Regions from separate parts of the Janthinobacterium sp. EB271-G4-3-2 genome, predicted to be linked through region 3. Evidence: predicted binding sites of a transcription regulator. Region 3 holds the regulator's gene; each other region holds the start of a gene.

Region 1 (3,449 bases), on a different contig from region 3:
CCGCGTTGATGTTGACCTGGATGGCGGGCAGGATCAAGGTCGGCATGTCGAGGGTGGCGTCGCGGCTGGTGCGCATGGCCACGAACTGTTCTTCCGTGATGCCGTCGCGCAAATGGATGTTGCTGGCCCGCTGTTCGGCCACCGTCACTTCCCAGCGCGCTTCGCGGCCGTTGGGCGGGTAGTCGTGGCACATGAACAGCCGCGTCTGCGGCGGCAGCGCCAGCAAGCGCTGCGCGGAGCGGTACAGCAGGGCAGCGGAGCCGCCGGGAAAATCGCAGCGGGCCGAACCCACGTCCGGCATGAACAGGGTGTCGCCGACGAACACGGCGTCGCCGATCTGGTACGCCAGGTCGGCCGGCGTGTGGCCGGGCACGTGCAGGGCGCGCACTTCCAGCTGGCCGATATGAAAAACCTGGTCGGGCGCGAACAGCTGGTCGAACTGCGAGCCGTCGGCCCTGGCGCCGTTCTGGTGGTAGACGGCCGCGAACGCCTGCTGCACCGTCTGGATGGCGGCGCCGATGGCCACGTCGCCGCCCAGCTGCTGCTGCAAATAGGGCGCGGCGGACAGATGGTCGGCGTGCGCGTGGGTTTCCAGCAGCCAGCGGCACTGCAAGCCATGTTCGCGCACGAAGGCGATCACCTTGTCGGCCGAGGCGGTCGAGGTGCGGCCCGCTTTCGGGTCGTAGTCGAGCACGGAGTCGATGATGGCGCAGTCCCGGCCATCGGCCTCATAGACGACATAGGTGACGGTGGCGGTGGCGGGGTCGAAGAAAGCTTGGATTTGTGGAGTCATCACGGCGGCAGGGGGCGGGCAGGGAATGACATTATATCGCCAGAGTTCGTTCAAAAAATGTTGAAAAATAACATTTAACATGCGGAAAACAGATAAGCGAGGGGCTACGCGCGCGACTACCGTGCGCACCCTGTGTCTTGCCGCGTGCTAACCTCATTCTTCCAAGGAGAAATTCATGAACGATATCACTGCACGCAGCGAACAATACCGCGGTTTTACGATTTCCGTGACCCCGCAAAAGGATAACGACGATTTATGGGATTTTACCTACCGCCTGCAGCGCGAAGGTGAACCGGAAGCGCAGGCGATCACGCGCAGCCGCACCCTGGGCGGCTATGCGGCGCCCGAGACGGCTTGCACGGCGGGCCTGGAAGTGGCCAGGACGGAAGTGGACAATTTGCTGCGCCCTTGAGCCAGCGTAAATCGTTTAGCCCGAAAATGCGCCTGGCGACGGCCGGCGCGTGAAACACGTCGCTGCCAGTCGCGCTTCATGCTACGATTTCCACTATTGAGTCAGTCAACAAGGAGGCACCCCATGAATAGCAGTTCTAAAATTCACTATAAAGGCTGGGAAATCGTTCCCCTGGCCGTGCCCACCACCGATGGCAAATGGTCGGCCAGTTGCGACATCGAACGCGCCACGGCGGAAGGCCTGGAAGTGTTCGAAGGCTCGACCATGCAATTCGTGCGCGACGACGAGGAGGGCGCCATTGCCGCCGCCTGCGAAGAGGCCGTGCGCCAGATCGACAATATCATCGCCAATCCGCTGGTGCGGCTGGCCTAGTTTGCCCTGGCAGTATCAGTTGTACCAGATGTATAAATCAGCCGGCGCCCGCCGGCTGTTTTTATTGCGCGTCTTGCCGGCCTGGGCTTTCATCGCCTTGTCTGCGCGTCTGTTTCGTGTTTCAATAAATGTTTCAAAATGAGTTTCATGAAACAATAATGAAACGTTTTTGACGCCAAACGTGACATCGCTGTTCCGCTGCGCCACAACGCACGGTGCGTGGCCTCATGGCCGTTTGCCTGCCTTTTCACTCTGCATTCGACGGTTTTCGCCCAGACAGAAGGGTCCTGGCACGGCATTTGCAATACGGATGCTCATAGCCACTCCGTGAAACATTCGGGACCATCCGAAACCCATAAGGTGAACACATGACTCAATACTCCGCAGGTGCCGCATTCCGCAAGGCCGTCCAGGAAGAATCCCCGTTGCAAGTCGTCGGCGCCATCAACGCCAACCACGCCTTGCTGGCCAAGCGCGCCGGCTACAAAGCCATCTACCTGTCCGGCGGCGGCGTCGCGGCCGGCTCGCTGGGCTTGCCCGACCTGGGCATTTCCAGCCTGGACGACGTGCTGACCGACATCCGCCGCATCACCGACGTGTGCGACCTGCCGCTGCTGGTCGACGCCGACACGGGTTTCGGTGCGTCCGCCTTCAACGTGGCCCGCACGGTGAAATCGATGATTAAGTTCGGCGCGGCCGGCCTGCACATCGAAGACCAGGTGGGCGCCAAGCGCTGCGGCCACCGTCCGGGCAAGGAAATCGTGAGCAAGGAAGAAATGGTCGACCGCATCAAGGCGGCCGTCGATGCGCGCACGGACCCGAACTTCGTCATCATGGCGCGCACCGATGCGCTGGCCGTCGATGGCATGGAAGCGGCACTGGAACGCGCCGTCGCCTGCGTCGAGGCGGGCGCCGACATGATCTTCCCGGAAGCCATCACGGACCTGGACATGTACGCCACCTTCGCCAAGGCCGTCAACGTGCCGATTCTGGCCAACATCACGGAATTCGGTTCCACGCCGCTGTTCACCCTGGACGAACTGCGCAGCGCCCACGTGGGCCTGGCCTTGTATCCGCTGTCGGCCTTCCGCGCCATGAACAAGGCGGCGGAAAACGTCTACCAGGCGCTGCGCCGCGACGGCACGCAAAAGAACGTCGTCGACACCATGCAAACGCGCATGGAGCTGTATGAATCGATCAATTACCACGATTTCGAGCAAAAACTCGATGCGCTGTTCGCCGCGCAAAAGAAATAAACAGAAGCAGGGGCCGTATGCCGGCCCCGCAGTGACGCAACCGAGACTAGTCAATTTTTGGAGAAATCAATGAACGCACCGCAAGCCGCCACTTTCAAGCCTAAAAAATCCGTCGCCCTGTCCGGCGTCACCGCCGGCAACACGGCGCTGTGCTCGGTCGGCAAGACCGGCAACGATTTGCACTATCGCGGCTATGACATCCTGGACGTGGCCGACAGCTGCGAATTCGAGGAAATCGCCTACCTGCTGGTGCACGGCAAGCTGCCGACTTCCGCCGAACTGAAAGGCTACAAGGCCAAACTGAAATCCTTGCGCGGCTTGCCATCGGCAGTGAAACTGGCGCTCGAAGCGCTGCCCGCCGCCGCCCATCCGATGGACGTGATGCGCACGGGCGTGTCCGTGCTGGGCTGCACCCTGCCGGAAAAAGACGACCATAACGCACCGGGCGCGCGCGACATCGCCGACCGCCTGATGGCGTCGTTCGGCTCCATGCTGCTGTACTGGTACCACTACAGCCATAACGGCAAGCGCATCGAAGTGGAAACGGACGACGACTCGATCGGCGGCCACTTCCTGCACTTGCTGCATGGCGAAAAACCGTCGGCGTCGTGGGAAA
Region 2 (3,449 bases), on a different contig from region 3:
ATTGGCGCGCTCGGCAGGCGAAGTCTTGCCCCAGGCATCCTTGGCGGCATGGGCCGCGTCCAAGGCCAGCTCGACGTCTTCCGCCGTGGAACGGGCGATTTCGCAAAATGGCAAGCCCGTGATTGGCGTGATGTTAGGAAAGTATTCACCTTTTACCGGGGCAACGAATTTGCCGCCGATGTAATTGTCATAGCGTTGTTTGAAGGGATTGGCTACGCCCAGCTTGCTGATGTCTGCGAGATTCATGTCGTCCTCTATCGGGTTAATTAGAATGGAATTGCTGTAATTAAAATCAAACGTCCTGGTACAGATGGGGTGAGTACACGGAGTCTTCCGCAAATGCCGTGCCAGCTCGCCATCCCACTACAAACTTAGCCGCTTTTACCCCTGTTACAAGGGCGTAACATCAATACCAGTGCACTTTTCAGCACATGCACCGGGCTTGGGTGAAAGGCGTGGGTCTGTTTGCGTTTTGAACAAGGCGGCGTCATCCTGTTCCAATCCGGGCCAGCCCTGCGGCATCTCCTCTGCGCCGCTGCACAATGGAACAGGTGTACCAGACTGGAACACCTGCTCTGTCCCACCAAGGAATCAACGAATCACCACACCCCATGGCAATTCCCCTACAGCAATATCGGCCACCTTGCGCGCGCTGGCCGTGTCGATGACGGAAACGCTGTTCGAGCGGCCATTGGCCACATACAGCTTGGCGCCATCGGGCGTGATGGCCATGTTCCATGGGCGCTTGCCGACGGGAATAGTGGCCGTGACCTCGTTGCTGGCCGTGTCGATCACCATCACCGTGCCATCGATACCATTCGAGACATACACCTGCTTGCCACCCGGATGGACCACGATGCCATTCGCATTCTTACCAGCGGGAATGGTGGCAATGGCCTTGCGCGCGGCCATGTCGATGACGTAGACGGCATTGACCAATTCGCACGCCACGTAGGCGCGGCCCGAGTCCGGACTGAAGCCGATGCCGCGCGGACGCAATCCTACGGCGACGGACGCCACCTGGCGGCGCTGCGCCACATCGATGACATCGACTTGTTCGGCCTCTTCCGCGCTGACCAGCAGCCAGCGCCCATCGGGGCTGAAGACGGCATGTTCCGGGTTGCGTCCCTGTACCTTGATATCGGCGAGCAAGGTACCGGTATGGCCATCGAGCAAGGCCACGCTATTGTTTTCCTCGACGGCCACGGCCACGTGACTACCATCTTGCGAGGCGCTGACACCTTCTGGGGACTTGCCCAGCGCCACCGTGCGCACGGGCGTGCCGCCAGCGTTATCGATCAGCAGCAAGGCGCTACTGGCGGCGTCCGTGACAAACAACTGCCGCCCGGTGGGGTCGGCGGCGATGCCGCGCGGACGCTTGCCGGCTGCAATCTGGCGCACCACCTGGTCGGTCGCCGTGTCGATCACGCTCAAGGTGCCAGATTTTTCATTGGGAACATAAGCAAATGGAGCGGCCTGGAGGGCGCTGCAGGCGAGCGCAGGCAGCAGCCAGCACACCTGGCGCAAGCGCGGGAAGAAGTTGGGCATAATCACCTTTCGATGGCAAAACACAGGAAAAGCGCGCGGCATCGGCGCATCTGATAATTGCTGTATGCAAACGCCGTGCCACTGACACGCGTATAATTTCAGCCCACCAATGGAGACATGGCAGGCATATTGCTTGATACAACTATGCAGACCTGCGCCGCGCACGCGACCAAAGCAGGCTTTTATTCACATTGGAGAATCCGCATGCAGCACCGTTTCCGCCTGAACACCATCGCCAGCCTGTTTGTCGCCGGCAGCGCTACCCTCGCCCCCCACGTCTTTGCCGCCGAGGCAGCGGCCCCGGCCAACGGGCAACTGATGGATACGGTGGTCGTCAGCGGCAGCCGCATCGCCCACCCCAGCCAGGAAGTACCGGCCTCGATCGACGTCGTCGACAGCGCCCGCATCCAGGATGGCCAAATCCGCGTCAACGCGTCAGAAGCGCTGGCCGCCGTGCCGGGCCTGGTCGTGCAAAACCGTCAGAACTATGCGCAAGACTTGCAGATCTCGTCGCGCGGCTTCGGCGCACGCTCGGCGTTCGGCGTGCGCGGCGTCAAACTGATCAGCGATGGCATTCCTGCCAGCATGCCGGACGGCCAAGGCCAGGCCGCCACCTTCAACCTCGATACTGCCGAGCGCATCGAAGTGCTGCGCGGACCGTTTTCTGCCATCTACGGCAACCACTCGGGCGGCGTGATCCAGCTGTTTTCCAAGGATGGGCAAAATCCTCCGTCCGTCGAACTGAACGTGATCGGCGGCAGCTACGGCACCAACAAAGTGGACTTGACGGCGCAAGGCCAGGCAGGCGGCATCGGCTACGTGCTCGACGGCTCCCGCTTCCGCACGGACGGCTTCCGCGACCACAGCGCCGCCACGCGCGAACAAGCCTTCGGCAAGATCATCGTCAAGCCGACGGCGGACAGCAAGCTGACCATCGTTGCCAACAGCCTGCATCAAGGCAACACACAAGATCCGCTGGGCGCCACCTGGGCCACGTTTGCCCGCGACCCGCGCGCCGGCGAAACCGATGCGAGCGACACGCAAAACCCGAAGCGCACCTTGGCCGAGCGCTACAACACGCGCAAGAGTATCGACCACCAGCAAATCGGCGCCACCTTCGAGCAATCATTCGGCGACGACCGCCTGCATGTGATGGTGTATGGCGGCAACCGCGACGTGATCCAGTACCAGGCTTTTACCAAAGGATTCCAGGCACCGCCCAGCCATTCAGGTGGCGTGGTCGACTTCCAGCGTGAGTTCTACGGCATCGACACCAACTGGCTGCACGTGAACCAGCTGGCAGGCGGCAAGCTGAGCACCACCATCGGCATCGATTACGGCCGTTCCAGCGATGACCGCACTGGCTATGAAAATTACATCGGCAACACGTTTGGCGTGAAAGGCAAGCTGCGCCGCGCCGAGCAGGACGTCGTCTCCAGCCTCGATCCGTATCTCCAGATGGAGTGGCAAAGCGGACCGTGGCTGCTCAGCGCAGGTGTGCGCTACAGCAAGATGAAAGTGTCGGTCAACGACCACTATCTCAGCAATGGCAACGACAGCGGCAGCTTGGAGTTCAGCCACACGACACCGGTGCTGGGTCTGCTGTATAAACTGACGCCGAACGTCAACGTCTACGCCAGCGCCGCGCGCGGTTTTGAGGCGCCTACCCTGAATGAACTGTTTTACTCGGGCACGGGTGGCGGCTTCAATTACCAGCTGAAACCGGCCACCAGCACCAACCTAGAAGCAGGCATCAAGGCCAGAATCGCCAGCAACACCCACGTAAACGCGGCCGTGTTCCAGATCAAGACCAACGACGAATTGGTGGTCGACAAGTCCAGCGGCGGGCGCACCAGCTATCGCAATGCAGGTAAAACCTTGCGCCAGGGTATGGAAGTGTC
Region 3 (3,449 bases):
ATCGTAAAAGAAACGGATGTCGCCGCCGGCGCACAGGGCTTTCTCGCTGCTCGAGCGGATCACCACGGCGTCCACCTGCGGATCGTCGCGCCAGGCCAGCAGGGCCGCGCTCAGGGCGCGCACCATCTCCAGCGACAGGGAATTCAAGGCCTTCGGACGGTCGAGCACGATATGCCCCGTGCGGTTGCGGATGGAAGTCTGGACGAAGTCGCTCATGGCAGGCGTGAAAGAAGTGAAAGTACAAACATTCTAGCGCCTGCGCGGGGAACATTGCGTTCAAAAGGTACGGGCGCAAAAAAGGGCGCAATGTGCGCCCTTAGTTGATCACAACCGGTTGAAAGTCGCGGGCCGCTTAGGCGGGGGCGAATTCTTCTTCCGAGCTGTCTGGCAGATGCTTGATCGCCTCTTTACCGTGCCCTTGCACTTTGGTTTTGTATTTCATCACTTGCCTATCGAGCTTGTCGATCAGGGCATCGATCGCGGCATACAGGTCTTGTGCCAGGCTTTCCACATAGACAGTTTTGCCACTTAAACGCAGGTTGACTTCGGCCTTTTGACGTTTTTCTTTCTCTTTGAGGTTATCCACGGTCAGAATCACGGCGATATCGATAACTTGATCGAAATGACGTTTCACGCGCTCCAGCTTCGTTTGTACGTATTCACGGATGGCTGGTGTCACTTCGAGATGATGTCCGCTGATGGTGAGATTCATACACACTCCTAAAGATGATCGGGTTCGTGCGGTCCATCCTATCCGGCCCGCAGAGGAACCGAAAAAAACTTACAAACACTTACGCAGGCTCACTGGCGGAATTTTCAACGCTTCCCGGTATTTGGCAACAGTACGTCGCGCAATCACCATGCCTTGTTCCCCCAGCATGTCCGCAATCTTACTGTCGGATAAAGGATTTTTAGGGTCTTCTGCTCCTGTCAGTTGCACGATCAATGCCCGTATCGCCGTCGATGACGCTTCGCCCCCCGCTTCGGTGGCGACGTGGCTACCAAAGAAATATTTCAACTCGAACATGCCGTGCGGGGTCAGCATGTACTTTTGAGTTGTTACCCGCGAGATAGTACTCTCGTGTAAACCCAGTGTATCAGCTATTTCACGGAGCACAAGGGGGCGCATGGCAACGGCTCCGTGCGAGAAAAAGTTCTTTTGTCTTTCTACTATCGCCTGTGCCACGCGCAGGATCGTGTCGAAACGCTGGCGCATATTCTTGATCAGCCACTTGGCTTCCTGCAACTGTGCGCCCATGGCGCCCTCGCCCTTGCCCTGCTTGAGCAAGTTGGCATACATGGCATTGACGCGCAGGCGCGGCATGACGTCGTTGTTCAGGGTCACTTGCCAGCCATTGCGCGCGCGCTTGACGACGACGTCGGGCACCACGTAATCGGACACGTCCGAGGCGAATACGGCGCCCGGATGCGGATTGCACTGGCGAATCACCGTCTGTGCTTCGCGCAGGTCTTCATCGTCGCAGTCGAGGGCTTTTTTCAGCTTGTTGAAATCGCGCTGGGCAAACCAGGCCAGGTGCTTTTCCACGATGACGAGGGCCATGCGCCGCGTCACCATGGCAATGTGCGGCAAGCGCTTGATTTGCAGCGCCAGGCATTCGGACGCATTGCGCGCGCCCACGCCGGGCGGATCGAAACTTTGCAGCAGCGACAAGGCCGTGCGCATCTCGTCGGCATCGATTTCCAGCTCTTCCGGCAGACGCGCCAGGATGTCGTCGAGCGTCTCTTCCAGGTAGCCATTGTCGTCGAGCGCGTCGATGATCAGCTCGACCAGCGCGCGGTCGCGCAACTCGAGCACCGTCACGCGCATCTGCTCCATCAGGTGTTCGCGCAAGGTGCAGTGATGGGCTTCGAGTTGCGGGCGCGAATCTTCGTCGTCGGGCGCCTTGCCCCGGCTCGCCTCGCTCCAGTCGCTGTCGCCGCCGTCCGCGGCGGCCGGGCCCTCGCCCGCCTCGCCGTCAAAGGTTTCCGCTTCGGCCGGCGTGGCAGGCGCCTCCTGGCCTGGCGGCTGGGGCGGCGCTTCGGCCGGCGCGGCCGTGGAACTCAAGGCCCCGTCGGACAGCAGGCGCAGCGAACGGTCGAGCGGGTCATCGAGGCGCTCGAGCAAGGGATTGTCCGTCAGCAGTTGCTCGAGCTCCTGGTGCAATTCCAGGGTCGACAATTGCAACAGGCGTATCGATTGCTGCAACTGCGGCGTCAGTGCCAGGTGCTGCGAAGTGCGCAGCTGCAATGATTGTTTCATTGGCTTACATGCGGAAGTGTTCGCCCAGATAGACCCGGCGTACCGACTCGTTCGCGATGATGTCGTCGGGGCGTCCCGACGCCAGTACCGAGCCCTGGTTGATGATGTAGGCACGGTCGCAAATACCCAGCGTCTCGCGCACATTATGATCGGTGATCAGCACGCCGATATTGCGCTCCTTCAAGAAGCGCACGATGCGCTGGATCTCGATCACGGCGATCGGATCGACGCCGGCGAACGGTTCGTCGAGCAGCACGAAACGGGGATCGGTGGCCAGCGCGCGGGCGATTTCCACGCGGCGGCGCTCGCCGCCCGACAGGGACAGGGCCTGGTTCTCGCGCAACTTTTCAATCTGCAAATCGGCCAGCAGTTTATCCAGGCGCTCCTCGATCTCGGCCTTCTTCAAAGGACGGCCTTCGACGGTCTGGATTTCCAGCACGGCGCGGATATTGTCTTCCACCGTCAGCTTGCGGAAGACGGACGCTTCCTGCGGCAGATAGGACAAGCCCATCTGCGCGCGGCGGTGGATCGGCAGGCTGGAAATGTCCACGCCGCTGATGTCGATGCTGCCGCCGTCCGACGGCACCAGGCCGACGATCATGTAGAACGAGGTGGTCTTGCCGGCGCCGTTCGGACCCAGCAAACCCACCACTTCGCCGCATTCGACTTGCAGCGAGACATCATGCACGACTTGCCGCTTGCCATAGGTTTTTTGCAGACCGCGAACGATCAGGGTGCTGCCGCAACGAGTATTGTCCATTATTTCTTTCCTGGCGCAGGCGTGGCCGGCGCTTTCTCCGCTTGGGGCGCCTTGGTCTTCGGCTGGATCACCATGCGCACGCTGCCGCCATCGGAGGTGCTGGTGCCGCTGTCGGAATTTTCCATCTTGAATACTTCCTGGCGGCTGTCATACGAGATGAAGGCGCCATTGGCCACGTCGGTCACTTTCGTGCCTTCCAGGCGCGTCAGCTTGGCCTTGGAAAACAGTTTCACCACTTCCGTCTTGTTGTCGTATTCCACGCGCTCCGCCTCGCCTTCGACCCACAGGTCGCCCGCGCCGTCGCGCTTCTGGCGGAAGGTGGCCAGCTTGCCGGGATCGGCCCAGAAGGTGATGAACTGGTAGCCTTGCGGGTCTTCCGTGATCAGGGCCCGGCCCGCCTTCATGGTCAGGGTGCCCTTGACCAGCACG
Region 4 (3,449 bases), on a different contig from region 3:
ACACCGGCCAGCAAGCCGATGACCAGGCCGCCCATCGGACCGACAAAGCCGGCCGCCGGGGTGATCGCGACCAGGCCGGCGACGGCGCCCGATGCGCCACCGAGCATCGATGGCTTGCCTTTGCTGATCCACTCGCCAAATACCCACGACAGGGTAGCGGCGGCAGTGGCCAACAGCGTATTGACGAAGGCCAGCGCAGCCACGTCGCCCGCTTCCAGCGAGGAACCGGCATTGAAACCGAACCAGCCCACCCACAGCAGCGACGCACCGATCATGGTCATCGTCAGCGAGTGCGGCGCCATCGATTCGCGGCCGTAGCCGACGCGCTTGCCGATCATGATCGCGCCCACCAGGCCGGCGACGGCGGCATTGATGTGCACCACCGTGCCGCCGGCGAAGTCCAGCGCGCCTTTTTGCCAGATCCAGCCAGCCTTCAAGGCTTCGCTGGCCGAGGTGGCGGCGTTGGTGATCAGGTCAGGACCGGTCCAGAACCACACCATGTGGGCCGCTGGCAGGTAGGCGAACGTGAACCACAGCACGACAAAGGCCAGCACGGCGGAAAACTTGGCGCGCTCGGCAAAGGCGCCGACGATCAGTGCGCAGGTGATGGCGGCAAACGTACCCTGGAACGCGACGAAGACGAACTCGGGAATGACGACGCCCTTGCTGAAGGTGGCGGCGGCGGCAAACGTGCCCTTGGCTGGGTCCCAGATACCGTTCAGGAACAGGCGGTCGAAGCCACCGAAGAAGGCGGTTTTTTCCGTGAAGGCGATCGAGTAGCCGTAGATGCACCACAGCACGATGACCAGCGCGAACACCATGAACACTTGCATCAGCACCGACAGCATGTTCTTCGAGCGCACCAGGCCGCCGTAGAACAGGGCCAGGCCGGGAATCGTCATCAAGATCACCAGCAAGGTGGAAATCATCATGAAGCTGGTATCGCCCTTGTTGGCGACGGGCGCGGCAGCTGGCGCTGCAGCGGCCGGGGCCGGAGCGGAGGCAGCCGATGCTGCTGCGTCAGGCACCGGCGTGACGGCGGGGGCGGCGACGGCCGTGGTCGTGGCCGCCTCCGTCTTGGCGGGAGCATCGGCAAAGCTCGGCGCGGCGACGCCAAACGCACACAGACAGGCAAACCCAGCTAGCAATTTTGTTATATTTTTACGCATCAATATTCCCCTTAGAGCGCTTCGTTACCGGTTTCACCGGTACGGATGCGGATGACCTGTTCCAGGTTGTAGACGAAAATCTTGCCATCGCCAATTTTACCGGTACGCGCGGCACCTTCGATCGCTTCGATGGCCTGGTCGACAATGGCGTCATCGACGGCCGCTTCGATCTTGGTTTTTGGCAAGAAATCGACGACATACTCGGCGCCACGGTAGAGTTCCGTGTGACCTTTCTGGCGGCCGAAACCTTTGACTTCCGTGACGGTAATGCCTTGCACATTGATAGCCGACAAGGCTTCACGTACTTCGTCCAGTTTGAACGGTTTAATGATTGCGGTAATCATTTTCATGGCAGTCTCACTTAAAAGGTTTTGGATACGGTCAGCACGAGACCGGATTTCGCCAAATTCTTGCCATTCGGTGCCAGCGACGTGATGTTGGCCTTCACCGCAGCGAGGGAAACGGTCGCCATGCCGAAGTCTTTGGTCACGCCGATCTTGTAATCGCTGTAGCTGAGGGAATCGTTGTGCTCGACCTTCTGACGTCCGACATGCAGGTTGAGCATGTAGCCATCGTGCACCTCGACGTTGGCGCCCACATCGAGGTAACCGCTGTTCTTGCTGTCGGCAACACCGAACAGATTCGTGGTCGAATGCGAGTATTTGATATACATCGGGCCATAGCCGAGCTGGCCGTACAGCTCGAAGGTGTTGGCATTGGTGCTCAGTCCATTCGAGGGATAGAAATAGTACAGGCCGCCCACGTCATAGGTAAAATCCTTGCTGATCTCACCCCGCTTGCCACCGTAGATATCCCATTCCAGATTGGTATCGCCGCCGCCGTCCTTGATCCATTTGATGCTCGACAGCCAGGTCCCGACGTACAAACCCGTCGAATTGTGGGTATAGTCGGCACCGCCGCTGATGGCCGGTTTCAAGCGGCTTTGCGAGATGCCGCGGTAGCGGTAGTCGCTGGTCAGCGCCACGTTGTAGCTCACCACGTTATCAGGTACGGCCTCGGCCGCAGCAGGCGCCGCCACTGCATCCTGGGCCATGGCGCTGCCGCACAAGGCGGTCATGGCCAGCGTCAACGCTGCAGCTAAAGTCATGTTCTTGGACAGATTCTTCATGGCGATTCCCTTTTATTGAACTTTTAAAGCGGTTGAGGTTTAAAATCTTGGCTGGAGATCACAAAGCGTTCATACCTTCTTTAGCAGAATACGTGCCAGCTCCATTGCCACCTTGACAGGTGCGTTTCCGGCCATACATACCCTCCAAGCCGCTGGGCATGCGGGTACGGGCTGCTGAAGCATTGTGAATTTGCCCAGTTTCGCACCAGATTAACGCCGCTGTGCACCGCAATGGTGCGATGCACAGGCCGCACCATAAAAGGACTGACCATGGACATGAATACCTTCTTTAACGACTTGCAAGGCAAGATCCATCAAGCCATCGAAAACTCGCCAGCCAAGGATATCGAGAAAAACGTGAAATCGATGATGACCCAAGGCTTCGCCCGCCTCGATCTGGTCACGCGCGAGGAATTCGATATCCAGGCACAAGTGTTGGCCAAGACCCGCGCCAAACTGGACGCACTGGAACTGCGCCTGATCGAGCTGGAAACGCGCCTGAACGATAGCAAGGCGTAAGGGACCGCCAGCCAGGCGCCGATATTGACGGCCTTGCTGGCATAGCTCAAGCCCGACGGCCTTCCACGCGCTAGACTGATCCTGCCCGCGCCCGCGCCACAGGGGAGTCTGATGAGTCTGGCCGTCCTGAAAAGCCGCGCCCTGGCCGGCATGGAAGCGCCAGAGGTAAGTGTCGAAGTCCACCTTGCCAATGGCTTGCCTTCGTTTACGATTGTCGGCCTGCCGGATACGGAAGTGAAGGAATCGCGCGACCGCGTCCGTGCCGCGCTGCAAAACTGCGGCTTTGAGATGCCGGCGCGGCGCATCACGGCCAATCTGGCGCCGGCCGACCTGCCCAAGGAATCGGGGCGCTTCGACCTGCCCATCGCACTGGGCATCCTGGCCGCCTCCGGCCAGTTGCCGGGCGACCAATTACACCACTACGAATTTGCTGGCGAACTGTCGCTGTCGGGCCAGTTGCGCCCCATCCGTGGCGCCCTGGCCATGACCTTTGCCATGCAGCGCAGCCAGTCTGGCGCACCGCGCGCCTTCATCCTGCCGCAGGCGAACGCAGGCGAAGCGGCTCTCGTCAGCGATGCCTGCATCTATCCCGCCCACAGCCTGCTCGAGGTCTGCGCGCATTTTGCCGCGCA

The links. Region 3 encodes sigma-54, which starts transcription at its own class of promoters, with help from an activator protein. Its sites were predicted from a motif close to TGGCANGNAANCTGCTTT; they were not measured.
Region 1: a site for sigma-54 is predicted at 1,866-1,883, ahead of prpB (methylisocitrate lyase). Genes of this name have one in related genera too.
Region 2: a site for sigma-54 is predicted at 1,612-1,629, ahead of IGS55_RS27630 (beta-propeller fold lactonase family protein). Genes of this name have one in related genera too.
Region 4: a site for sigma-54 is predicted at 2,379-2,396, ahead of IGS55_RS24550 (TorF family putative porin). Genes of this name have one in related genera too.

Annotation. Positions count from the first base shown of each region.
Region 1 is NZ_JACYMG010000006.1:38,142-41,590, reverse strand. Features, by position in the region: gene IGS55_RS14160 (MBL fold metallo-hydrolase) at 1-793, opposite strand, end outside; gene IGS55_RS14155 (hypothetical protein) at 969-1,205, shown strand; gene IGS55_RS14150 (hypothetical protein) at 1,329-1,577, shown strand; gene prpB (methylisocitrate lyase) at 1,946-2,833, shown strand; gene prpC (bifunctional 2-methylcitrate synthase/citrate synthase) at 2,903-3,449, shown strand, end outside.
Region 2 is NZ_JACYMG010000023.1:2,118-5,566, reverse strand. Features, by position in the region: gene adh (aldehyde dehydrogenase) at 1-246, opposite strand, end outside; gene IGS55_RS27630 (beta-propeller fold lactonase family protein) at 592-1,548, opposite strand; gene IGS55_RS27625 (TonB-dependent receptor family protein) at 1,753-3,449, shown strand, end outside.
Region 3 is NZ_JACYMG010000008.1:186,314-189,762, forward strand. Features, by position in the region: gene IGS55_RS18035 (enoyl-CoA hydratase/isomerase family protein) at 1-216, opposite strand, end outside; gene hpf (ribosome hibernation-promoting factor, HPF/YfiA family) at 353-712, opposite strand; gene IGS55_RS18045 (RNA polymerase factor sigma-54) at 782-2,260, opposite strand; gene lptB (LPS export ABC transporter ATP-binding protein) at 2,265-3,020, opposite strand; gene lptA (lipopolysaccharide transport periplasmic protein LptA) at 3,020-3,449, opposite strand, start outside.
Region 4 is NZ_JACYMG010000015.1:2,268-5,716, reverse strand. Features, by position in the region: gene IGS55_RS24560 (ammonium transporter) at 1-1,169, opposite strand, end outside; gene IGS55_RS24555 (P-II family nitrogen regulator) at 1,181-1,519, opposite strand; gene IGS55_RS24550 (TorF family putative porin) at 1,531-2,298, opposite strand; gene IGS55_RS24545 (accessory factor UbiK family protein) at 2,569-2,817, shown strand; gene IGS55_RS24540 (YifB family Mg chelatase-like AAA ATPase) at 2,929-3,449, shown strand, end outside.